One region of the Moritella sp. 24 genome, then DNA from elsewhere that is predicted to be linked to it. Evidence: predicted binding sites of a transcription regulator. Region 1 holds the regulator's gene; the other holds the start of a gene.
The links. The regulator MetJ, encoded in region 1, represses methionine synthesis genes. The targets are predictions, from matches to a motif close to TAGACGTCTAGACGTCTA.
Positions count from the first base shown of each region.

Region 1 (12,499 bases):
ACCGCACATCAGAAGAATTTATTGATACGGTTGCTAATATTGCCGATACATTCGGTGGTATTAATCTAGAAGATATTAAAGCGCCAGAATGTTTTGAAATTGAAAAAGCACTGATTTCTCGTTGTAAGATCCCTGTATTCCATGATGATCAACATGGTACTGCGATTGTTACTGCCGCGGGTATGATCAATGCGTTAGATGTTCAAGGTAAAGATATCACTGAAGCAGTTATTGTTTGTATGGGCGCGGGTGCTGCGGCAATTGCCTGTATGGAATTATTGATTTCATGTGGTGCACAACGTGAAAAAATCTACATGTTAGATCGTAAAGGTGTGATTCATACTCGCCGCGATGACATTAACGAATATAAGCAGCGTTTTGCGAATAATACTGATAAACGTACATTACAAGATGCAATTAATGGTGCAGACGTATTTGTTGGTGTGTCTGGCCCAAATGTACTATCTGCTGATGATGTTAAGTTAATGGCTGATAACCCTATTATTTTTGCATGTTCAAACCCAGATCCAGAAATCAAACCTGAATTAGCACATGCTGCTCGCCAAGATTTGATCATGGCAACAGGCCGTTCGGATTACCCAAACCAAGTTAATAACGTATTATGTTTCCCGTTTATTTTCCGTGGCGCATTAGACTCGCGTGCGAGTGTGATTAATGAAGCGATGAAAGTAGCTGCGGTACATGCAATCCGTAAAATTGCGAAAGAAGAAGTACCTGAATCAGTATTAATTGCATCAGGCGCAACATCATTGGAATTTGGTAAAGAGTATATTATTCCAAAACCAATGGACCCTCGTTTATTGCCACGTGTTGCACGTGCTGTTGCATTGGCTGCGGTAGAGACGGGCGTATCACGTATCGAACTACCTGAAAATTACATGCTATAAGCAAATAGTATCGTTTTCACAAACGCCAAGGTTTATCCTTGGCGTTTGCATTTCTAGCCTTATACTTGTATAAAGACCCGCTATTTGCTCACATTTAAGGTTCCCATGTCTGAAGAATATGAAATTGAAGTTATCCCTGTTGTTGTTGCTGAAGAACCAATTGAATTATATAAAATTTTAAAAATTGAAAATCTAGCGACATCAGGCAGTGAAGCGAAAAACTATATTGCAGACGGTTATGTGTATGTGAATGGTGAAGTTGAAACACGCAAACGTAAAAAGATTATGTTTGGCGATATCATCGGCTTTAATGGTGAAGCTTTTCAAGTAATGTCAGCGGAAGAGCTTGCTGAATATGATCATGCCGAAGAAGACGAACAGCAAGGTTATGAAGATGATGCTGAATACTTCACTGAAGAAGAGTTTGTTGATCCTGCTGCTCTAGCGTCTGATTCTGTTGCAACATACATGTCAGAAAATGGTCTTACAGAAAGCGACTTCACAGAGCATAATGATGTTGAGCAAGATGTTGCTGACGCTGTAGAACACGAGACTATTGTACCTGTACCTGTACCTGTATCGGTAGCGCCGGCTGCCAAGCCTGTTGTTGAAAGCATTCCTGTTGATACTTGGGAACAGCCTGAAAAGAAGAAAAAGAAAAAATCTGAAGCTAAAGCTAAACAAGTAAAAGCAGTTGAACCGAAATCTGTTGAGAAAAAGAAAAAAGGCCGTGCGGCACCTTTTAGTTTTTAATGACTCTTTAACGAAATAAAATATCTATTGGGTAGGTGAAATGCGTACCCGTTAGATCAAAACAGGCTCCTGATTAGGAGCCTGTTTAATTTGTAACTGTGTATTCTATCGATTAATCATCTGATTCTAAATAATCATCAATATTGATACCGAGTGCAAGCATCTGTGCTTTCGCTTCTGCAGGGATACTATCTGGCTTGTCTTTCGTTAAATCTTCATCTTCAGGTAATGGTTGACCTGTATAAGCATGTAAAAATGCTTCACATAACAATTCACTGTTAGTCGCATGACGTTGATTATTAATCTGACGGCGAGTTCTTTCATCTGTTAGTACTTTTAATACTTTCAAAGGAATTGAAACAGTAATCTTTTTGACCTGCTCACTCTTTTTCCCATGCTCGGCATAGGGGCTAATATACTCGCCATTCCACTTCGTCATTTTTGACCTTTGCGTAAATTATTATTTAATGAATAAGTAATAAGTCTACCTTTGAATTTGATTATTGGCAATCAGTATGTAAAGAGCTCTAGACGTCTATTGACCTTTTGTAGCCGAATGGTGTATGTTTTGAGGTACTGGTAATACACTAATTCTATATTAAGTCTGGGAGAACGCATGGACGCAGTGAAGCGTAGTATTCATAAATTTGGTGGCAGTAGTTTAGCTGATGCTACCTGTTATCGTCGCGTGTTGACGATTATTAGTCAGCACACCAACGCTCGCGATCTTATTGTTGTTTCTGCCGCTGGCAAGACCACGAATCAATTGTTGGAGTTATTACAATTGGCTGAAGATGGTGATCAAGCTGCATCTGATCGCCTTATTGCGACGTGCGAGTACCAAAAAAAACTGATTAAAGAATTGTTAAGTGATGAATTGTGCGAACAGCTCATCGCTGCACTACAAGATGATATTCATACCATTGGTCATCTATTAGAAACAAGTCTTGATCGATATGCTAAAAATCAAATTCTTGCCCATGGTGAAGTGTGGTCTGCACGTTTATTAGCGGCATTATTAAATCAAGCTGAATTGCCAGCCGATGACTTAGACTCCCGCTTATTTTTGACTACTGAATTAGCGGCACAGCCAATTGTTGATGAAACCTTATCTCGACAGAAGCTCACTCATTGTTTAGAGAGTTTAACCGGGCGAGTTGTTGTGACTGGTTTTATTGCTGGTGATAGACAACAGCGTACAGTGACGTTAGGTCGGAATGGTTCTGATTACTCTGCAACATTATTGGCAGCATTAGTCGATGCACATCAAACGACGATTTGGAGTGATGTTGCAGGCGTATTTAGTGCTGATCCTCGTCGCGTAAAAGATGCTGAACTACAAACCAAACTGTCACTTGATGAAGCAGCTGAGCTAGCGCGTTTAGGCTCTCCGGTATTGCATGCTCGTACATTACAACCTGTTGTTGAGAGTCGGCAGCATGTACAGTTACGTTGCAGCTACACTCCTGATGAAGGGTCAACTCAGATTCACCGTCGTTTACCAAAAGGTAAAGGCGCGAAAATTGTCACTTCGATTGATGATCTCCACTTAGTGGATGTGGAGTTTAGTGCTGAGTCTGATTACCAACAAGAATATAATCAGTTAATTATACTGTTAGCACAGCAACAGCTATCACCTATCTGTATTAAACGTCGCCCGACAGATAATCGGGTTCGATTAGGTTATACCGCTGAAATTGTTGAGTTTGCACTGGCTGCATTACAAGAATATAAGCAACAAACAACCAGTGCCGTGACAATTGAGCATGTGAGTGGTTTTTGCATGGTGGCGTTGGTCGGATCGGGTGTCACGGATAATGCCTTACAATCACATCAATTCTATCAATTAATCTCAGAGCACAATCTAACATTTGTACAAACAGGTGAGAACCACTTAAGCATTTGTGCTGTGTTACAGCAAGTGGTGCTAGAGCCTTTATTGAAAGAGTTACATACCGCGTTATTCAAACAGCCTCGACGTATTGGTGTTGTGCTATTTGGAAAAGGGAATATCGGCGCCGGTTGGTTATCCTTGTTCGCAGAACAAATGCATAAAGTGCCTGAACAACAAAATGTAGAACTGTGTTTATGCGGTGTTTATGGTTCGCGAGGCGGGGTATTAGATTTTAACGGTCTGGATGCGACAAGGGTACTAGACACCTTCCAACCTGAACCGTTTGTGTGGGAACAGCTGCTATCTAATTTAGCATTACATCCGTTTGATGAGCTTGTGATTATTGATATTACAGCGAGTGAAGCCGTTAGCTATTATTACCCTGAATTCGCACAACATGGATTCCACCTTATTTCTGCTAATAAATTTGCTGGTGCAGCAAAGAGCGAGTTTTATAACCGTGTTCAGCAAAGTTTTTCTGATAATGAATGTCATTGGTTATATAACGCAACGGTTGGTGCTGGCCTGCCGATTCAATCATCAATGGATATGCTACAGTATAGTGGCGATCAGGTTACTGCCGTAAGCGGTATTTTCTCCGGTACCCTGTCTTGGTTATTCCAGCAATATGATGGTGAGGTTGGGTTTTCGCAGTTAGTGGAGCAGGCGTGGCAACAAGGTTTAACTGAGCCAGATCCGCGTGAAGACTTATCAGGAAAAGATGTACAACGTAAATTGCTTATCTTGAGCCGTGAAGCCGGTTATGAGATGGAGTTGAGTGATATAAAGCTAGAGTCATTGGTATCTGAAGAGTTAATGAGTTTTAAGGTGGATGAGTTTTTAGAGCATTGTGAAGATTTAGACGCCAAAATATTACGCATGTTTAACAAGGCTAAAAAACAAGGGTTGGTATTGCGTTATGTGGCGAGATTCAGTCATAAAGCCGGTGCTCAAGTTGGCTTGGAGTTCTTAGAGCCTACTCACCCATTTGCAAACCTATTACCTTGCGATAATATCTTTTCTATAAACAGTCATTGGTATCGCCATAACCCATTAGTCATTCAAGGTCCAGGTGCTGGTAAAGACGTGACAGCTGGGGCAATCCAGTCTGATCTATTCCAATTGTGTAAATTATTTTCTCGTTAATTTATCGATTTAGTCAGTATGCACATAATTCATGTTTAAGATGAATTATGTGCGTTGACTTTATTAGGTAAAGTTGTGATTATTAAGACGTACAGAGCTATGGACGTCTAAACATCTTAAGGGAATAACGTATGAGTTTTCACAACGCACAAAATATTGAAGTATTGAATCAAAGTGTTTCTGAATTGGGACGTGATATTAACGTTTCATTTGAATTTTTCCCGCCAAACTCACCAGCAATGACGTCTACTCTGTGGGAGTCTATTAATCGTTTAAAATCGTTAGACCCTAAATTTGTCTCTGTGACTTACGGTGCTAATTCTGGTACGCGTGATCGTACACATGATATTATTAAGCAGATTAAACATGAGACTGGCCTTATTGCTGCGCCACACCTTACTTGCATCGATGCAAACCGCCAAGAGCTGAAGCAGATTGCATCAGATTATTGGGATAACGGTATTCGCAATATTGTCGCGTTGCGTGGTGACTTACCACCGGGTTTGAATCAACCTGATATGTATGCTGCTGACTTAGTGGCTTTATTGAAAGAAGTGAATGATTTTGATATTTCGGTTGCGGCTTATCCTGAAGTTCATCCTGAAGCAAAAAATGCCCAAGCAGATTTATTAGCGCTTAAAGATAAAATTGATGCGGGTGCTGATCGCGCCATTTCCCAATTCTTTTTTGATACCGAGAGCTTTTTACGCTTTCGTGACCGCTGTGCCGCAGTTGGTATAGATAAAGAAATCGTACCGGGGATCTTACCGGTATCTAATTATAAAACCTTATGTAAGTTTTCAAAATTGACCAATGTAAAAGTGCCTAATTGGATGCACAGTCAGTTCGAAGGTTTAGATAATGATCAGGCTACTCGTAATTTAGTTGGCGCAAGTATTGCGATTGATCAAGTGAAAGTGTTATCGCGAGAAGGAGTGAAGGACTTTCATTTCTATACGTTAAACCGTGCTGATTTAACGTATGCAATCTGCCATACATTAGGTGTTAGACCAAAATAATATCGACGTATAATTCGTTACGACAAGTATTTCAGAATCAAAAATGCCGACATGATGTCGGCATTTTATTATCTACTCATTAGCTGATAACTAACGAAGCTAAAAGTTAACCTGTGTTACGCATACCAGCAGCAACACCTGCGATACTCACCATTAAGGCTTGCTCGATATCCGGATTCACTTCTTCACTGCTACGCGCACGGCTTAACAGCTCTGCTTGTAGAATGTTAAGAGGATCGGTATACGGGTTACGTAGTTCGATTGATTTTTTGCTCCAAGGTTGAGCATCCAATAGCTGAGTTTCAGGTGTTAAACTGACAATTAGCTCTGTTGCGAGGGCTAAACTTGCGCGTAGTTCTTTACCTAAATGCCATAAGTCTTCAGTAACGAGGCATTGGTCATAATATTCAGCTAACCATGCATCTGCTTTCAAAAATACCATTTCGAACATTTCTAAACGGGTATTAAAGAACGGCCATTGTTGTTGCATTTCTTGCAGTGTTTCACGCTGACCTGACTCAAGCATGTTTTTAAACGCAGCAGTACAACCTAACCAAGCTGGTAGCATTAAGCGGTTTTGAGTCCACGCAAAGATCCAAGGGATAGCACGTAAGCTTTCTACGCCACCGTTTGGTTTACGTTTTGCTGGACGACTGCCTAATGGTAGTTTACCTAATTCTAGTTCTGGTGTAGCAGAACGGAAGTAAGGAACGAACTTCTCATGGCCTTGGATATATGAACGGTATTCTTCACATGAATCCGCAGACATTTGATCCATTGCGTCACGCCAAGCTTGTTCTGGTGCTGGCGGCGGTAATAAGTTCGCTTCTAGAATAGCGCTGGTGTAGAGGTTTAAGCTTTGTTCTGCTACATCTGCAAGACCAAACTTAAAGCGGATCATTTCACCTTGTTCTGTTACACGTAATCCACCTTTCAGTGAACCTGGAGGCTGCGATAATAACGCGGCATGTGCAGGTGCACCACCACGACCGATGCTACCGCCACGACCATGGAATAACGTTAGTTTGATTTCTTCTTCTTCGCAGATATTAACTAAGGCTTCTTGAGAACGATATTGTGCCCATGATGCCGCAATTACACCGGCATCTTTAGCCGAATCAGAATAACCGATCATGATGTATTGATGGCCATTGATGTAGTTTTTATACCAATCAATCGCAAGTAAACTTGCTGTTACTGTTCCTGCATTATTCAGATCATCTAAGGTCTCGAATAAAGGCGCTACAGGTAAACGGAATGGGCAGCCTGTCTCTTTTAATAGCAGTTGCACAGCTAATACATCTGAGGCTTTACGTGCCATTGAGATGATGTAAATCCCTAATGCTTCCGGATCTTGTTTTGCGACAGTGCGGCAAGTATCAAGTACTTCTTTTACATCTGCCGACGGTTGCCAGCAAAGTGGAATCAATGGGCGTTTATTATTTAGCTCTTGTAATAGGAACGCTTGTTTGTCTTGTTCGCTCCATTGCGCATAATCACCCAGACCAAGATAGCGAGTTACTTCTGCTATCACGTCTGTGTGACGATCACTGTCTTGGCGAATATCAAGTTTTACTAAGCTAACACCGAAACATTCAACGCGGCGAATTGTATCTAATAATGCACCTTTAGCAATCACACCCATACCACAAGCGTGTAGTGAGTTATAACAAGCTAATAACGGTTGGCGTAGTTGTTCTGTTGTCGTGATGATGTCACGACTTTCAGTTTGCTCACCTTTTAATTGTGCAGTTAGGTTTGCTAATGTTTCTGTTAGTTCGCTGCGTAATGGTTTTAGTAATACACGGTATGGTTCATGACTTTCACCGACTAAAGCACGTAATGTGTCGTCGCAATCGTTCATGGATAATTCACTTGTTAGATGTTTTACATCTTTCAAGAATAAGTGAATTGCCATCCAGCGACTTGTTAGCATTACTTCTTCAGTTACTGTCGACGTTACAAATGGGTTACCGTCACGGTCTCCACCCATCCAAGACGTAAACTTAACTGGCGCAGCATCGATAGGTAACTGATAATCTAAACGGTCTTGTAAGCGTTTATCAAGACTGCGTAAGAAATTTGGTACCGCATCCCATAATGAATTTTCGACAACCGCAAAGCCCCATTTGGCTTCATCGACTGGAGTAGGGCGTACAGTTCTGATCTCATTGGTATGCCAAGCTTGGGATACTAGCTGCTCAATACGCGTCATGAATACATCGCGCTCGTTGCTGCTTAGTTCAGTTAGTTCTAACTGGCTTAGGCATTTATTAATTGCACCATGTTTGTGAATCAGTGTTCGACGTGTAATTTCGGTCGGATGCGCAGTCAGTACTAAATCGATATTTAGATTTTGTATTGCAGATAATACGTCTGCTTTGCTGATCTCTGAGTTATTTAGCTTGGCAAATAATTCATCGATAGAATCTGGCACACAGGTGTTCTCTGCACAATTACGTGATGTTGTGTGGAACTGCTCTGCGATATTTGCAAGATTTAAGAATTGGCTAAACGCACGCGCTACTGGTAATAGCTCATCATCAGAGAGACTACGTAGTACGGTGAGTAATTCTGCACGGTCTTTATCGCTACCCGCACGAGATGATTTAGCTAGTTGGCGAATGGTTTCAATCTTATCTAAGAACTCTTCTCCAAGATGATCCTTGATTGTATTCCCTAGTACTTGGCCCAATAAGCCGACATTACTTCGTAACGCTGCATATTTATCTGACATACATAATCCTTTAATTCAGTGATGTAATACGGCAACAACTATTATCGTTATGTATGTAAAATAACTATATTTAGTGACATTCGTCAATTAAATCGTGCAAATAATGCCATTAATTGTGATATCAGGTGTAATTTTACTACATATCGATAATTCTCAGTTAGTTTTTACATGCTTGCTCTATTAATTTTTGAATAATCTCCTGTGTGGGTTTAACTTCGGATAGGTCTAAATACTCATCAGGTTGATGGGCTTGATTAATACTTCCGGGGCCCATCACAATGGTGTCACAGCCAAGTTGTTGAATAAAAGGTGCTTCAGTACAGTAATTCACAGGAATAACGCTTTCGCCTGTGAGCTTTTCTGCCAATTTGATTAATGCTGAGTCTGTATCACAGGCATAAGCTGGAATGGGTTCATGCAGATGATAAACATCAACAGCGCCTGGCCATTGTTTTAGAATCGGTAACAGTGCTTGATTCAATAGCATGAACAGTTCGTCGGGGCTGACACCTGGAATCGGACGCATGTCGATGTGTAATTCACAGCTTCCGCAGATTCGATTTGGGCTATCGCCACCATGCACATGACCAAAATTAAGTGTTGGTTGTGGAATAACAAAGTGATCGCAGGCGTATTGTTCTTTTAATTTACGCTGTAGCTTTAATAACTGCCCTGTTACTTGATGCATTATTTCAATGGCATTGATGCCGTTAGCCGGATCTGAAGAGTGGCCACTACGTCCTGTAATTCGTATTGCTTCTGACATATGTCCTTTATGCATAAATACCGGAACCATACCTGTCGGCTCGCCAATAACGGCATAGTCAGGGCGAAAACTCTGCGCTGCTGCAATCGCTCTAGCACCTGCCATTGTCGTTTCTTCATCCGCAGTTGCGAGAATACGTAACGGTTTATCTAACTTTGTTAAATCAATGTTTTTACACGCTTCTAATACAAAGGCAAAAAAACCTTTCATATCAATCGTGCCTAAGCCATACCATTTATTGTCTTTTTCGGTTAATTGAAACGGATCTTTGGTCCATAAACCTTCATCAAAAGGGACTGTATCTGTGTGCCCTGCCAGTAATAATCCCCCGTCTCCTTGGCCATAGGTTGCGACTAGATTAAATTTACCATTGGTTTCAGGTACGCTAGTGATATTAATGCTAAAACCAAGTTCAGCAAACCAGCCTGCAAGTAGCTCAATTACGGGTTTGTTACTAATATCTAACTCTTTTTCAAGCGAGCTGATTGATGGTGTCAGGATCAGTGATTTATAAAGTTCGGTAAATTGAGGTAGTTGCATATTACGTTCCTGTAATGAGTTCTTGTTTTTTTATGCATTAAAGTTGCATAAAAATGTAATCTGTTTTATTCTTGAATCATCCTTACTTTACAACGTATGGGTTAGATAATGAATCGTTTTTCATGGTTTCGACGAGACAGTATTTAAAATGCATTGATGTCACTTAATTTGATTAGGTGAGTGCAATCGGAAAGGGCTAAATTGCCCATCGTTTTACAATTTAGCAAACACGGAAGTCAAACATGTTAAAAACAATTTTAGTCGGTGCTACCGGGTATACCGGTGCTGAACTAGCCCATTACATAACGAAACATCCAGAGCTAGAATTATCTGGTCTGTATGTTTCAGAAAACAGTTTAGATGCAGGAAAGTCATTTTCTTCTTTATATGGTCATTTATTAGGTGTCGTTGATCAAACGATTGAACCGTTAGCTGCAAGTAATATTAAAAACATTTGTCATGACGTTGATATTGTCGTGTTAGCAACTGCACATGAAGTAAGTCATGACATTGCCGCTGAGTTTTTAGCGCAGGATGCTGTGGTATTTGATTTGTCGGGTGCATTTAGAGTGAATGACCCTGCTTTTTATGAACAATATTACGGATTTAAGCATAGCTTTAATAAAGAATTGAAGAGTGCTGTGTATGGTTTGGCTGAATGGGCGAGTGCCGATATTGCTGAAGCTAATTTAATTGCGGTACCGGGTTGTTACCCAACTGCCTCATTGTCTGCATTAAAGCCGCTTGCACAACATAACCTTATTGCTGAAAACCAAAAACCAATTATCAACGCTGTCAGTGGCGTGAGTGGCGCTGGTCGTAAAGCAGCATTAGGTTCAGCATTTTGCGAAGTGAGCCATGCACCTTATGCGGTATTCAATCACCGTCATCAACCAGAAATCAGCACGCATTTAGGTCATGAAGTTATCTTTACACCTCATTTAGGCTGTTTTAAGCGTGGTATCTTGGCAACGATTAACGTCAAACTGGCTGCGGGTGTAACACCTGAACAAGTGACAGCGGCGTATCAAGATGCATATCAAGATCAACCTATGGTGCGGTTGTTACCAAGTGGCTGGCCAAGTATTCAAGCTGTAGAGAAAACTGCGTATTGTGATTTAGCATGGCAGCAGCAAGGACAAGACCTTATTGTTGTGTCTGCGATTGATAACTTATTAAAGGGCGCAGCAGCACAAGCAATGCAGTGTATTAATATCCGTTTTGGTTTTGCCATGACAACGTCATTAGTATAGGGATATGAACATGACAACACCTTTAGTATTAAAGCTTGGCGGCGCATTACTTGAAAACGAAGCGGCGCTAGCACAATTATTTACGGCATTGAGTGACTATAAGTCAACAGTATCGCGTCCACTTATTCTTGTTCATGGCGGTGGTTGCTTTGTTGATGATTTATTAGCAAAGATGAATATTGTGAGTGAAAAGAAAAACGGTTTACGTATTACACCTGAGAGTGACATTGGTTATATCACGGGTGCATTAGCGGGTACTGCAAATAAAGTATTAATGGCACAAGGCATAAAGCTTGGTTTTAATGTTGTTGGTCTGAGCCTCGCTGATGGTGGCATTTCAACTGTCACACAATCGACAGCTGGTCTTGGTGCTGTTGGTGAATGTGAAGCGGGTGACCCAGCATTATTAACAGCATTACTGAACGGTAGCTTCTTACCTATCATTAGTTCTATTGGTATTGATGCACAAGGACAGTTATTAAATGTAAATGCGGATCAAGCTGCAACGGCAATTTGTGAGACATTGGATGCAGATCTTGTCATGTTGTCAGATGTAGCTGGTATTTTAGATGCTGACATGCAGTTAATTCCAGAAATGAATAGCAGTTATGCTAATGAACTTATTTCTGCGGGTGTGATTAATGGCGGTATGGAAGTGAAAGTGAAAGCGGCATTAAAAGCAGCAGCATCCCTAAATCGCGATATTAAATTAGCGAGTTGGAAAGTGCCAGAGCGGTTAGTGGCATTATTAAATGGTGAAGTAGAGGGAACGAAAGTTTCTAGCTAATATTGATCAGTTAACGGAGTTCGATCATGGAAAATTTATTATCAGTTAAAGATTTAAGTAAACAACAGATCCTTGACTTATTAGCACTGGCTAAAAAAGTGAAAGCAAATCCAGCGGATTATTCACAGGCTTTAGCGGGTAAAAGTATCGTTACCATTTATGAAAAACAGTCACTACGAACACGCGTAACATTTGATATTGGTATTCATAAGTTAGGTGGGCATGCGGTTTACCTTGATTCACAAAACGGTGCGATTGGTGAACGTGAAACGGTAAAGGACTTTGCTGCGAACATTTCACGTTGGGCTGACGCTATCGTTGCTCGTGTGATGAACCATAAGACCCTTGAAGGTTTAGTTGAACATGGTTCAGTGCCAGTCGTTAACTCTTTATGTGATTTATACCATCCTTGTCAGGCATTAGCTGATTTCTTAACGATTTCGGAACACTATGAAGATGTTTCGAAAGTAAAATTAGCTTACGTTGGTGAAGGTAATAACGTGACTCATTCACTTATGCTGACTGGCGCTATCTTAGGCGCAGAAGTCACCGCTGTATCTCCAAGAGGTTGTAGTCCTGACGCTCAAATTGTTAAGCAGGCTATGGAGTTAGCTGAAATAAGTGGTGGTAAGATAAATGTAACAGATAACCTTGATGACATAGTTGATTATGATGTTATTTATGGTGATACTTGGG
Region 1 covers NZ_CP056123.1:4,485,604-4,498,102, reverse strand. Annotated here, with positions in the region: gene HWV00_RS20155 (malic enzyme-like NAD(P)-binding protein) at 1-908, shown strand, start outside; gene HWV00_RS20150 (RNA-binding S4 domain-containing protein) at 1,014-1,661, shown strand; gene metJ (met regulon transcriptional regulator MetJ) at 1,774-2,100, opposite strand; gene HWV00_RS20140 (bifunctional aspartate kinase/homoserine dehydrogenase II) at 2,278-4,701, shown strand; gene metF (methylenetetrahydrofolate reductase) at 4,833-5,720, shown strand; gene ppc (phosphoenolpyruvate carboxylase) at 5,827-8,457, opposite strand; gene argE (acetylornithine deacetylase) at 8,615-9,763, opposite strand; gene argC (N-acetyl-gamma-glutamyl-phosphate reductase) at 10,006-11,016, shown strand; gene argB (acetylglutamate kinase) at 11,027-11,803, shown strand; gene HWV00_RS20110 (ornithine carbamoyltransferase) at 11,830-12,499, shown strand, end outside.

Region 2 (12,499 bases), 150 kb from region 1:
ACCAGTTACATTGGTACGTTCACCGACGTTAATAAACAGGCTGTCTTTAGTAATCGTTAATGGCTCTAAACCACTAAGACGACAAGCAACTTCGATTTCAGGTAATTGACGGGGCTTAACACCTTCAACGGCATCGGCCATCGCTTGGATGTGCTCAGGCGTGGTACCACAACAACCACCGACCATATTTAAGAAACCAGCTTCCGCCCATTCTTTAATATGCATAGCCATGTCTTCAGGGCTTAAGTCATACTCACCAAACGCATTTGGTAAACCGGCATTGGGATGCGCGGTAACATAGCTTTCAGAGATACGTGATAGTTCATCGACATATTGGCGTAATTCATCCGGCCCTAATGCACAGTTAAGACCAAAAGTGATCGGTTCTGCATGGCGTAATGAATTATAAAAAGCTTCTGTTGTTTGCCCTGTTAATGTACGACCCGAGGCATCAGTGATTGTACCTGAGATCATGATAGGTAATTCATAACCCAGTTCTTCGTATACAGTCTTAACCGCAAATACAGCTGCTTTCGCATTCAAGGTATCAAAGATAGTTTCGATCAGAATAATATCTGAGCCACCTTCGATTAAGGCCTTGGTTGATTCAATATAGGCTTCAACCATGAGATCAAATGAGGTATTACGAAAAGCGGGATCATTTACATCAGGAGAAATTGAACACGTACGGTTTGTCGGTCCTAATACACCAGCAACAAATCGGGGACGGTCTGGATTTTCTGCGGTTTTTTCATCAGCAACTTGACGGGCGATACGTGCAGCTTCGCGGTTAATCTCTGCCGATAATGATTCCATATCATAATCAGCCATCGCGATAGTTGTCGCATTGAAGGTATTGGTTTCAAGAATATCTGCGCCAGCATCGAGGTACTCTTTATGAATATCAGCAATTAGCTGTGGCTTACTTAATACCAATAAATCATTGTTACCTTTGACGTCGCAATGCCAGTCAGCAAAGCGTTCACCACGGTAATCAGCTTCTTCTAATTTATAGTCTTGGATCATCGTACCCATGCCGCCATCGATAAGCATGATACGCTGTTTTAATTGCTGTTCTAGTTGCTGTTTATTTTTTATAGTAGCCACAAGATCCCTCGTTTAATGTACTGCAGACCCAATCCTGAGTCTTATTATTTGATACTAATCTAGACGTATCAGTAACGTCTATAGATCGTTTAAGTCATATGGCGTTTCTTGATAAACGTAATAGTTTAACCAGTTGCTATAGAGCAGATTACCATGACTACGCCAAGTAACACGAGGTGCATTTTCGGCATCGTTGTTTTTATAATAATTAACGGGTACATCTGCTTCTACACCATCAGCAAGATCACGCATATATTCTTGGTGTAAAGTGCCAGCACTGTATTCAGGATGTCCTGTTACAAATACCTGACGGAAATCTTTTGATGCCGCTAAATACACACCTGTTTCATCATTGGCAGCTAAAATATTTAAATCTGTGTCTTTAAACATATCAGCGGAAAAATTAGCGTAGCGTGACATCGGCACTGAAAATTCATCATCAAAGCCACGCACTAACGGATTATGGCGATGGAATGTTTGCTGTGGATAGACACCAGAAAATTTCTTATCGTGGATTTTTTTATCAATACCATGCAGAACTTTCAATGCAGCTTGCGCAGCCCAGCATAGGAATAAGGTCGAAACGACATGAGTTTTAGACCAGTTGATGATTTCTTCAATTTGTGGCCAATACACCACTTCATCATGATCAACTAAGCCCAACGGTGCACCCGTTATAATTAAGCCATCATAATTGTTATGACGAATGCGTTCAAAATCATGATAGAACTCATCAATGTGTTCTTGAGGGGTATTTTTAGAGGCTCGGTAATCAATACGTAATAGCTCTACATTCACTTGCAGTGGCGTATTCGATAATAACCGTAAAATCTGATTTTCAGTCTCAATTTTCTTCGGCATAAGGTTAAGAATAACGACCTGAAGCGGTCTGATTTCTTGCTTGGTTGCACGTGAGTCTAACATCACAAAAATATTTTCATTACCTAATATTTCTGCAGCCGGTAACCCGTCTTTAATTCTAATCGGCATTATTCCCATCCTTAAGTAATACATTAGCCATCCAGAAGTCTACCCTATTTATATATCCTTTGTAAGTGTTACAACGGATTTAATCCCTTATAACAAGGTGCACATTCCGAGTATAAATAAAATCCTGACCTCAAATTCAGTTTTAGTTGTTCACCCCTTCCTATTCAGTTGACCATAATAATGTTTATGATAGGATCGCCTGCTTGCAAGGATCGCGACCTATTTTCAATGGATTGATACCCAGTTACCAACTCTTAATTTAAAGGTTTGCAAACAATGCTCACTTACATCTATTTAATTGCCATTACTGCCGAAGCTATGTCTGGCGCATTAATGGCTGGCCGTCGTAATATGGATATCTTCGGTGTGGCGGTTATCGCATTTGTTACCGCACTTGGTGGTGGTACTGTACGTGATCTATTATTGGGGAATTTTCCGATATCTTGGACACAGCATCCACACTATGTCTACATTACAATATGTGCAGGTTTGTTTACTATTTTAATTGCTAAACACATGAATCATTTACGCCGTTTGTTCTTGGTATTGGATGCGCTTGGTCTGATTGCATTTACGATTATTGGCTGTAACGTGGCAATGAAACTGGGGTACCACCCAACCGTGATAATTATGGCTGGGATGATCACGGGTATTTGTGGCGGTGTATTACGTGACCTACTTTGCAACCGAACACCAGTGGTATTCAGTAAAGAAATCTACGCGGGTATCTCGTTATTAGTTGCGGTACTTTACTTGAGCTTAGAAACGCTAGGTATTGACCACAATATCAATCTTATTGTGGCCTTCTGTGTCGGTGTTACATTGCGTTTATGCGCTATTTATTGGAAATGGTCTTTACCTACCTTTAGCTACACATCGGAAGAATGGGACTAAACAGAACTATCCGGAACTATCGCGAAATAAATAGCACTAGCGCTGACTAAAAAAGCGTAACCAGGCTTGGAGTAAGACTTCAAAATCTTCCAAGCCGCAAACTGCTACTGTTTCCGCATCATAAAAATGCATGTCATCTTCTAACTCTTCCCCAAAATCAATGAGCTCTGAGTTCGCACAAACACACGCATCTTCCTGCGTTAGAGTTAATGTCATTTCATCACCAATTAAACGATATTCTTGTTTTTGGCGCGATTTTAATAAGTCGAGCTCAGCTTGGATCAGTGCAATAGTCGCTTTATCCGTGCCCAAAGTGCCTTGAAACCAATTACCTAACGCCATCTGTTCCATTGATATGATTACTCGGTAGGTATCTGTAAGGGTATCTTTTCGAAATTCAAAATCCACGGTTATGCCTGCTTATTAGTTATAGATAATAGTTTAATAGAGTTATCGAGGGGATTGTAGCAAACAATGACGGAAACAAAAACGGCTCCCGATTAACGCGGGAGCCGTTTCATTATTTTTCTATTTCGAACTAACTAATTAACAATAAAGTCGTAACGATATTAGTTGTTAATTAAACTGCTTCTTGAGCAATAACTTCGTTCGCTTTTTCTATGTAAGATGCGATTTTGTCGAAGTTTAAGTAACGGTATGTATCCGCCGCTGTTGCATCAATCTCAGAAGCCAGTTCCATGTACTCAGCAACGGTTGGGATCTTACCTTTAATTGCCGCAACTGCAGCAACTTCAGCAGAACTCAGGTAAACCATTGCACCAGTACCAAGACGGTTCGGGAAGTTACGTGTTGAAGTAGAAACAACTGTCGTATTATCACCTACACGGGCTTGGTTACCCATACATAGTGAACAACCTGGCATTTCAGTACGAGCGCCAGCTTTGCCGAAGATTGAGTAATAACCTTCGTCACTTAGTTGTGCAGCGTCCATACGCGTTGGTGGTGTTACCCACATACGTGTTGGTAGTGAACCGTTGAACTTCTCAAGTAACTTACCAGCAGCACGGAAGTGACCGATGTTAGTCATACATGAACCAACAAATACTTCGTCAATTGCAACACCAGCAACATCAGATAACAGTTTCACATCATCTGGATCATTTGGACAAGCTAGGATAGGTTCTTTCACGTCAGCTAGATCGATCTCGATGATCTCTGCGTATTCTGCATCTGCGTCAGCTTCAAGTAGTTGTGGATCAGCAATCCAAGCTTTCATTTCAGCTACACGGCGAGCAATCGTTTTAGGATCGCCATAACCTTCAGCAATCATCCAGTTTAACATCACTATGTTAGACTCTAGATATTCAATGATTGGTGCTTCGCTAAGTTTGATTGAACAACCTGCAGCAGAACGCTCTGCAGATGCATCTGATAATTCAAATGCTTGCTCAACTTTAAGCTCAGGTAAACCTTCAATTTCTAGTACACGACCAGAGAATGCATTGATTTTACCTTCTTTCTCAACAGTCAGTAGACCTTTCTGGATCGCATAGTAAGGGATAGCATTAACAAGGTCACGTAATGTGATACCCGGCTGTAGTTCACCTTTAAAGCGTACCAAGATAGACTCTGGCATATCAAGTGGCATAACACCTGTTGCTGCTGCAAATGCAACTAGGCCAGAACCCGCAGGGAATGAAATACCTAATGGGAAACGTGTATGTGAATCACCACCAGTACCAACTGTATCTGGTAATAACATACGGTTTAACCATGAGTGAATTACACCATCACCCGGACGTAGAGAAACACCCGCACGGTTACGAATAAAGTCAGGTAACGTATGGTGAGTTTGTACATCAACTGGTTTTGGATAAGCCGCTGTATGACAGAAAGACTGCATAACTAAGTCAGCTGAGAAACCAAGACACGCTAGATCTTTAAGCTCATCACGTGTCATTGGACCCGTTGTATCTTGAGAACCAACCGTTGTCATTTTTGGCTCGCAATATTGGTTAGGACGAACGCCCGTTACACCACATGCTTTACCAACCATCTTCTGTGCTAAAGAGTAACCTTTGCTCGAAGCCGCTACATCTTCAGGTAGACGGAATACAGTTGAATCTTCTAGACCTAACGCAGTACGTGCACGCGTCGTTAAACCACGACCGATAATCAGTGGAATACGACCACCAGCACGCACTTCATCCAGAATTACATCTGTTTTAATTTTAAATTCTGTAATTGCAGCGCCAGTTTCGTTAGCTTTAACCACACCTTGGTAAGGGTAGATATCAATAACGTCACCCGTGCTTAGGTCACTTACATCAAATTCTAACGGTAGTGCACCTGAATCTTCCATTGTATTGAAGAAGATTGGCGCGATTTTAGAACCGATACAAATACCACCGCCACGTTTGTTAGGTACGAACGGGATATCATCACCCATACACCATAACACAGAGTTAGTCGCTGATTTACGAGATGAACCCGTACCAACAACATCACCAACGTAAGCAACTTGATGACCTTTTTCTTTGAGTTCTTCAATAGCTTGTAATGGCGTAGCAGAAACACCTTCACGCTCATTTTTAAGCATTGCAAGTGCATGCAGTGGAATATCTGGACGAGACCATGCATCAGGTGCAGGCGATAAATCATCAGTATTCGTTTCGCCAGGTACTTTAAATACAGTTACTGTAATTTTTTCAGCAACTTCAGGTTTGCTTAAGAACCATTCCGCATCAGCCCAAGATTGCATAACTTGCTGTGCGAATTTGTTACCTTCTTTTGCTTTTTCTTCAACAGTATAGAAAGCATCAAACATTAATAATGTGTGTGATAAAGCTTTTGCAGCGATTGGTGCAAGTGCGTCAACATCAAGTAGTTCAACCAATGTTTCGATGTTGTAACCACCTTGCATTGTGCCTAATAATTCAGTAGCACGTTCTGCAGATAAGATCGGTGATGTCGCTTCGCCTTTAGCTACCGCAGTTAAAAAACCTGCTTTAACATAAGCAGCTTCGTCCACACCTGGTGGTACGCGATTAGTTAAAAGATCTAAAATAAATTCTTCTTCGCCAGCAATTGGTGCTTTTACCAATTCAACTAGACCAGCAACTTGTTCAGCATCAAGAGGTTTAGGCACAACCCCATCAGCGGCACGTTCTTCGACATGTTTACGATAAGCTTCTAACACGACTCATTCCTCTTAGTTTATGCCACCTTTGGTGGACATCCTTGTTATATTTAACCCTAATCTATTAATTTGTTATGTAAATTCAATAATAATTTATGTGAATTCAGCACTAAAACATTAAGGCCCCTTGCAGAGTGTTCACAAATATAACATTTTTAACTTAAAATTAAAATTAAAGCAGCAAGTGCAGCAGGCTTTTTACATAAATACTCAACATTCATCAAACTTATGGTGTAAAAAGCATACCTAATTTACGTGAATAGTTATAGCTTACATCTAGAAATTATTACCAATGAAGAGGTAGGCTGAAGCATGCCCACCTTCAGCATAACCATAAGACAACATCACTGGACCAATGCCGGTATCTAAAGCGATAAACACACTACCCGCAGTAATAGTCGAATTAAAACTAATATCATCAGTATCGTTCCACACATTACCTTGCTCGACTGAAGCACCTAGATAAAGTGGTAATGAGAAAGCGCCAAAATTATTATCCAATAAACGATGACGATAGATTAATGCCAGCAGTCCTTTGTGATTACCGGTTAGTTCATTAATGCCGTAACCAGATAGATTTTGAAAACCACCTAATCCGACTTCAAAGGTAGGTGAAATAGCCGGACCATCATAACTCGCTATCGATGCCTTAAACTCAAACGTAGAACGATTGAATGACATCGCATTACGCCAATCCAAGCTGAAAAAGACATTATTTTCACTGCTATTTAAATAATCACCAGTATCTATATAAACATCTGAATCAAGCTTAAATCCCTTTGTTGGAAAGGAGATGTTATCAAATGAATCTAAACGTGTTTTTAAATACCAACCCTGACTATCAAATTTATTATTAATATTGGTACCGATAATTTCAGCCGTTCCAGATTGATAGTAGCTGCCGATAGCAATCTCAGCCCAGTCAAAAGGAATAACCCCTAACTCAGCGTAAACGCCCACTTGCTCTGTTCTCACAGGGAAGTATTCAAACACATCACCAATCGGGTTTAAATCTGGGTTATCAACAGTGCCGACATAAAGTTTACTTTCATAATTCTCTAGGCGTACACCAGTTTTAAAGAAAAAGTGTTGGTTATAATCAATCGGTGTATATAACTCAGTACTGATATTTGAATCCGAACCATACACAAGTTCAGTACGCCACTCCCCGCCCAATCGATTCAAATCACTTAAGATATATTGCAAACCGATTTGCTGACTGTCATCACTGGTGGTTGATTGTTGAATGTTGAACTTAAAATCCACATAACCTGGACCCCAACTTTTCTCTACCACATTAACGTGTAAGTCCTGCATGCCATTTTTATCAGTAATACTGTAATCTATTTTTTGAAATAAATTTAATGCATAAAGATCGTCAATTTTTTGCTCTAACTCTGCAACCGAGATCTTATCGCCTTTTTTTATACTTAATTTGTTTTCGATAACTCGCGGGCTTAATCGTGTATCGGTATTAATTTTAATACTATTGATATCAATGGTATCTATTTCTGCCAGCTGCTGCTTTTTGATTACCTTTTGCTGCTGGTACAAGGCATAGTCCGCATCAGATACTGATAATACCGTTAACTTGGCACTGGCATTTTCAGCCGATTTTTCACCACGTTTAACAGCATCAGGCATTAATGCAAAATCAGCTGTTCCGATGCCATCAATCTCAGGACTAAGTAGCACGTCCCGTTCTGATAGTTTCAAAATTTGTTGATTGGCACTGGCACGAGTCATTGAACTAGACAGTTGATCAAAGATAAGGAAAGCACTGGTGATTTCTTCCTGACTATAAAGCTGTGAGCCGATATCTACAGCGATAATAATATCCGCCCCCATATCTTGTAAGATAGATACCGGTAAATTATTAACCATACCACCATCAACAAGGTGCTGATCTTCTATAAATACAGGTGTTAACGCACCAGGAATAGACATACTCGCTTGCATCACTTTCGATAAATCACCACGCTCTAATACAACTTCTTGCATGGTTTCAACATTCGTCGCTATCGCACGGTAAGGAATAGGTAACAAATCAAAGTGGCGAACATAAGGCAAACTATTGGTTGATAGACGTAATAATTTTGCCATGCCTTGGCCTTGGACAAAGCCAGATGGGTATTCAATACTTGTCCCATCAAAGCCTATATTAGTCTGTATCTGAAACGAGTCCTGACGCTGCTTCTCTCTCACTGAAAGACTCTCGCGCGGTACGTCATCATTGTACCCTTGGCTCCAATCATACTCCGCTAGTATGGTTTCGATTTGCTCCGTTGAACGTCCCATGGCATACATACCACCAATAAACGAGCCCATACTGGTACCCGATATATAATCAACGGGGATATTATTTTTTTCTAAATACTTAATGACACCTAAATGCGCAGCACCTTTTGCACCACCACCACTTAAGGCAAGACCAATTTTAGGCCGCTGCGGTTCACTGCTGTCAGTATCTGCTGTCATATCTGCGGCGAGCGCAGTGTTTAACTGGAGGCTAATAAAAGAGAGGAGTAGCAAATTCATCATTTTAAATGAAGAACGAAAAGTCCGTTTAATCTGTAACATATTTTGACTGTGTTCCTAAGAAGTAATTCACCCCCATCCAATGGGAGCAACTGTATATATCTTTCTATATTAGCAACTTCTACTTTAAAACACCTTATTTCAGGCATAAAAAAAGCGACCCTAAGGTCGCTTTCTACTCTTAACAATTAATTCGTTAACGTGTAACGATTAAATCGCTAAATTATTTTTTCTTCACAGCTTTTGCATTAGGAAGATCTGTAATAGAACCTTCATAAATTTCTGCAGCCATACCAACTGATTCGTGTAACGTTGGGTGAGCATGAATTGTTAATGCGATATCTTCTGCATCACAACCCATTTCAATTGCTAGACAAACTTCACCTAGTAATTCACCAGCGTTAGTACCAACCATAGCACCACCGATGATACGGTTAGTGTCTTTGTTGAATAATAACTTAGTCATACCGTTAGATGCGTCAGAAGCGATCGCACGACCTGATGCAGCCCAAGGGAATACAGCAGCTTCGTAGTTTACGCCTTGCTCTTTCGCTTCTTTCTCAGTTAGACCTGCCCACGCCATTTCTGGCTCAGTGTAAGCAATTGAAGGAATAACTTTAGGATCGAAGAAGTGTTTCTTGCCAGCAATGTTTTCTGCAGCAACGTGACCTTCATGCACACCTTTATGCGCCAACATAGGTTGACCAACGATATCGCCGATTGCAAAGATGTGTGGAACGTTCGTGCTCATCGTTTTATTTGTTTCAATAAAACCACGTTCAGTTACATTAATACCCGCTTTCTCAGCATTTAAGCCAAGACCGTTTGGTACACGACCAACAGCAACAAGCACAGCGTCATAACGTACTGGTTCAGCAGGCGCTTTTTTGCCTTCAAACGTAACATATAGACCGTCTTCTTTTGCGTCAACAGCAGTTACTTTTGTGCTTAGCATTACGTTAAATTTGTTTTTAACTGCTTTAGCATAAATTTTAACGATGTCTTTATCCGCTGCAGGTACTAATTGATCTGCAAACTCAACAACGTCAATATCAGAACCTAGTGCAGAGTACACAGTACCCATTTCTAGACCGATAATACCACCACCAAGAACAAGTAATTTACCAGGAACTTCTTTAAGTTCTAGTGCATCAGTTGAATCCCAAACGCGTGGATCTTCATGCGGGATGAATGGTAGTTTAACTGGGCGAGAACCCGCTGCAATGATTGCATTATCAAAGTTAACAGTTGTAACGTTACCGTCACGGTCTGTTGCTTCAATAGTGTTAGCGCCAGTAAATTGTGCTAAACCTTCAACCACTTTAACTTTACGCATCTTAGCCATACCGCCAAGACCACCAGTTAATTGACCAACAACTTTTTCTTTCCATGAACGGATTTTGTTGATGTCAGTTTGTGGTTCGCCGAACACGATACCGTGATCAGCTAATGATTTTGCTTCTTCGATTACTTTAGCTACGTGTAGTAAAGCTTTTGAAGGGATACAACCAACGTTAAGACAAACACCACCTAGTGTGTTGTAACGTTCGATGATTACAGTTTCTAAACCTAGATCTGCAGCACGGAATGCAGCAGAGTAGCCCGCAGGACCAGCGCCAAGTACTACTACTTGAGCTTTAACTTCATTACTCATTATGACCTCGTTGTCATTTAATTATCTGGAATGGCGGTTACCTCACTCAGAGGCACAATTTAAAGCTTCTGAGTAATGATGTTCGTATCCAGATAATTTTACATATATGTTAAATAAATGAGAAGTAAAAAGAGTTAAAACATTGCAAAAATGCGATAACTCTTCTGATTAAATACCGAAACTTCTCTTTAATTAAATACTAAAACTATTACCCGATTAAAATTAAGCGTTTGCTTAACTAAAATTAAAGTACTAGTTGACGAAGATCTGAAAGATATCCGTTTAATGCTGTAACAAAACGAGCACCATCAGCACCATCGATCACGCGGTGATCATATGAAAGCGCCATTGGTAACATTAGACGAGGAGCAAAGTCTTTGCCATCCCACTTAGGTTTAATTTCAGAACGTGATACGCCTAAAATTGCAACTTCTGGAGCATTAACGATTGGTGTAAATTGAGTACCACCGATACCGCCTAGGCTAGAGATTGTGAAACAACCGCCTTGCATGTCAGAAGAAGTCAGTTTACCAGAACGTGCTTTCTTAGAGATAACAGCAAGATCTTGGCAAAGCTCGTAAATACCTTTCTGGTCAACGTTACGGATAACCGGAACAACTAGACCGTTTGGTGTATCAACAGCAACACCAACGTTGATGTATTTCTTCTGAATGATAGTTTCGCCATCTTCGCCGATTGAAGTGTTAAACTTCGGATAATCAGCTAACGCTTTAGCAACTGCTTTAACGATGAAGATAAGTGGAGAAATCTTGAAGCCTTTATCTTGCTTAACAAGTTTGTTGTTCTCAACTTTACGGAACGCTTCTAGTTCAGTGATATCTGCTTCGTCGAACTGTGTAACGTGTGGGATTTTAACCCAGTTACGGTGCAGGTTCGGACCAGAAATTTTCTGGATACGAGTCATCTTAACAACTTCGATTTCACCAAATTTAGCGAAATCAACTTTCGGCCATGCTAGTACGTCCATACCAGAACCGTTGCCGCCAGTAGCGCCAGATTCTAAACGTTTAACTGCATTTTTAACGTAAGTTTGTACGTCTTCTTTTGCGATACGACCTTTACGACCAGTTGCGCCAACTTTATCTAAGTTAACACCGAATTCGCGTGCTAGACGACGAACTACTGGAGATGCATGGTGGTAAGCGTCGTTTTCAACGAAACCAGTTGCTTCAGGTGCTTTTGCAGCAACTGGAGCAGCTTTCGGAGCTTCAACTTTTGCAGCAGGAGCCGGAGCCGCCGCTTCAGCTACAGGTGCAACAGCAGGTGCAGCGCCAGCAACTTCAAATGTCATGATGAAAGAACCAGTTGTAACTTTATCGCCTACAGCTGCTTTAATTTCTTTCACAACACCAGCGAATGGTGCAGGAACTTCCATTGAAGCTTTATCGCCTTCAACAGCCATTAACGTATCTTCTTCAGCAACAGTATCGCCAACTTTAACTGAAATCTCAGTTACTTCCACTTCATCGTCGCCGATGTCAGGAATGTTAACTTCTAGCACTTGCGCAGCAGCGGCAGCTACAGGAGCAGGAGCAGCAACAACAGCAACCTCAGCTTCAGCAACTTCAGCAGCGAAGATAAAGATTAATGAACCAGTTTTAACACTGTCACCAACGTTTACACGGATTTCTTGTACTACACCAGCTTGTGGTGCAGGAACTTCCATAGACGCTTTGTCACCCTCAACAGCAAGCAAAGTATCTTCTTCTGCAACTGTATCGCCGATTTGAACGGAAATCTCAGTTACTTCTACTTCATCATCACCAATGTCTGGAACGAAAATTTCAATACTCATTTTTTATACCTTATGCGTATAGAGGGTTTAATTTATCAGCGTCGATGTTATATTTTGCAATTGCATCAACAACAACTTGATTTTCTAGCTCGCCTTTCTTAACTAATTCAGATAATGCAGCAACAACTACGTATTGCGCGTTAACTTCGAAATGACGACGTAAGTTTGCACGGCTGTCTGAACGACCAAAACCGTCTGTACCAAGTACTTTGTATGAAGTCGGCACGTATGCACGCGCTTGTTCTGCATAGTTTTTGATATAATCTGTCGCAGCAATAGCTGGTGCATCACTCATTAATGTAGTGATGTACGGTACTTTTTGCTCTGCTTCAGGGTGTAG
Region 2 covers NZ_CP056123.1:4,331,522-4,344,020, forward strand. Annotated here, with positions in the region: gene metH (methionine synthase) at 1-1,107, opposite strand, end outside; gene metA (homoserine O-succinyltransferase) at 1,186-2,097, opposite strand; gene HWV00_RS19350 (trimeric intracellular cation channel family protein) at 2,374-2,991, shown strand; gene HWV00_RS19355 (YacL family protein) at 3,028-3,399, opposite strand; gene acnB (bifunctional aconitate hydratase 2/2-methylisocitrate dehydratase) at 3,572-6,151, opposite strand; gene HWV00_RS19365 (patatin-like phospholipase family protein) at 6,428-8,629, opposite strand; gene lpdA (dihydrolipoyl dehydrogenase) at 8,913-10,343, opposite strand; gene aceF (pyruvate dehydrogenase complex dihydrolipoyllysine-residue acetyltransferase) at 10,588-12,159, opposite strand; gene aceE (pyruvate dehydrogenase (acetyl-transferring), homodimeric type) at 12,170-12,499, opposite strand, start outside.
Region 2: metA (homoserine O-succinyltransferase) is a predicted target of MetJ. The motif match lies at 2,122-2,139, and genes of this name have one in related genera.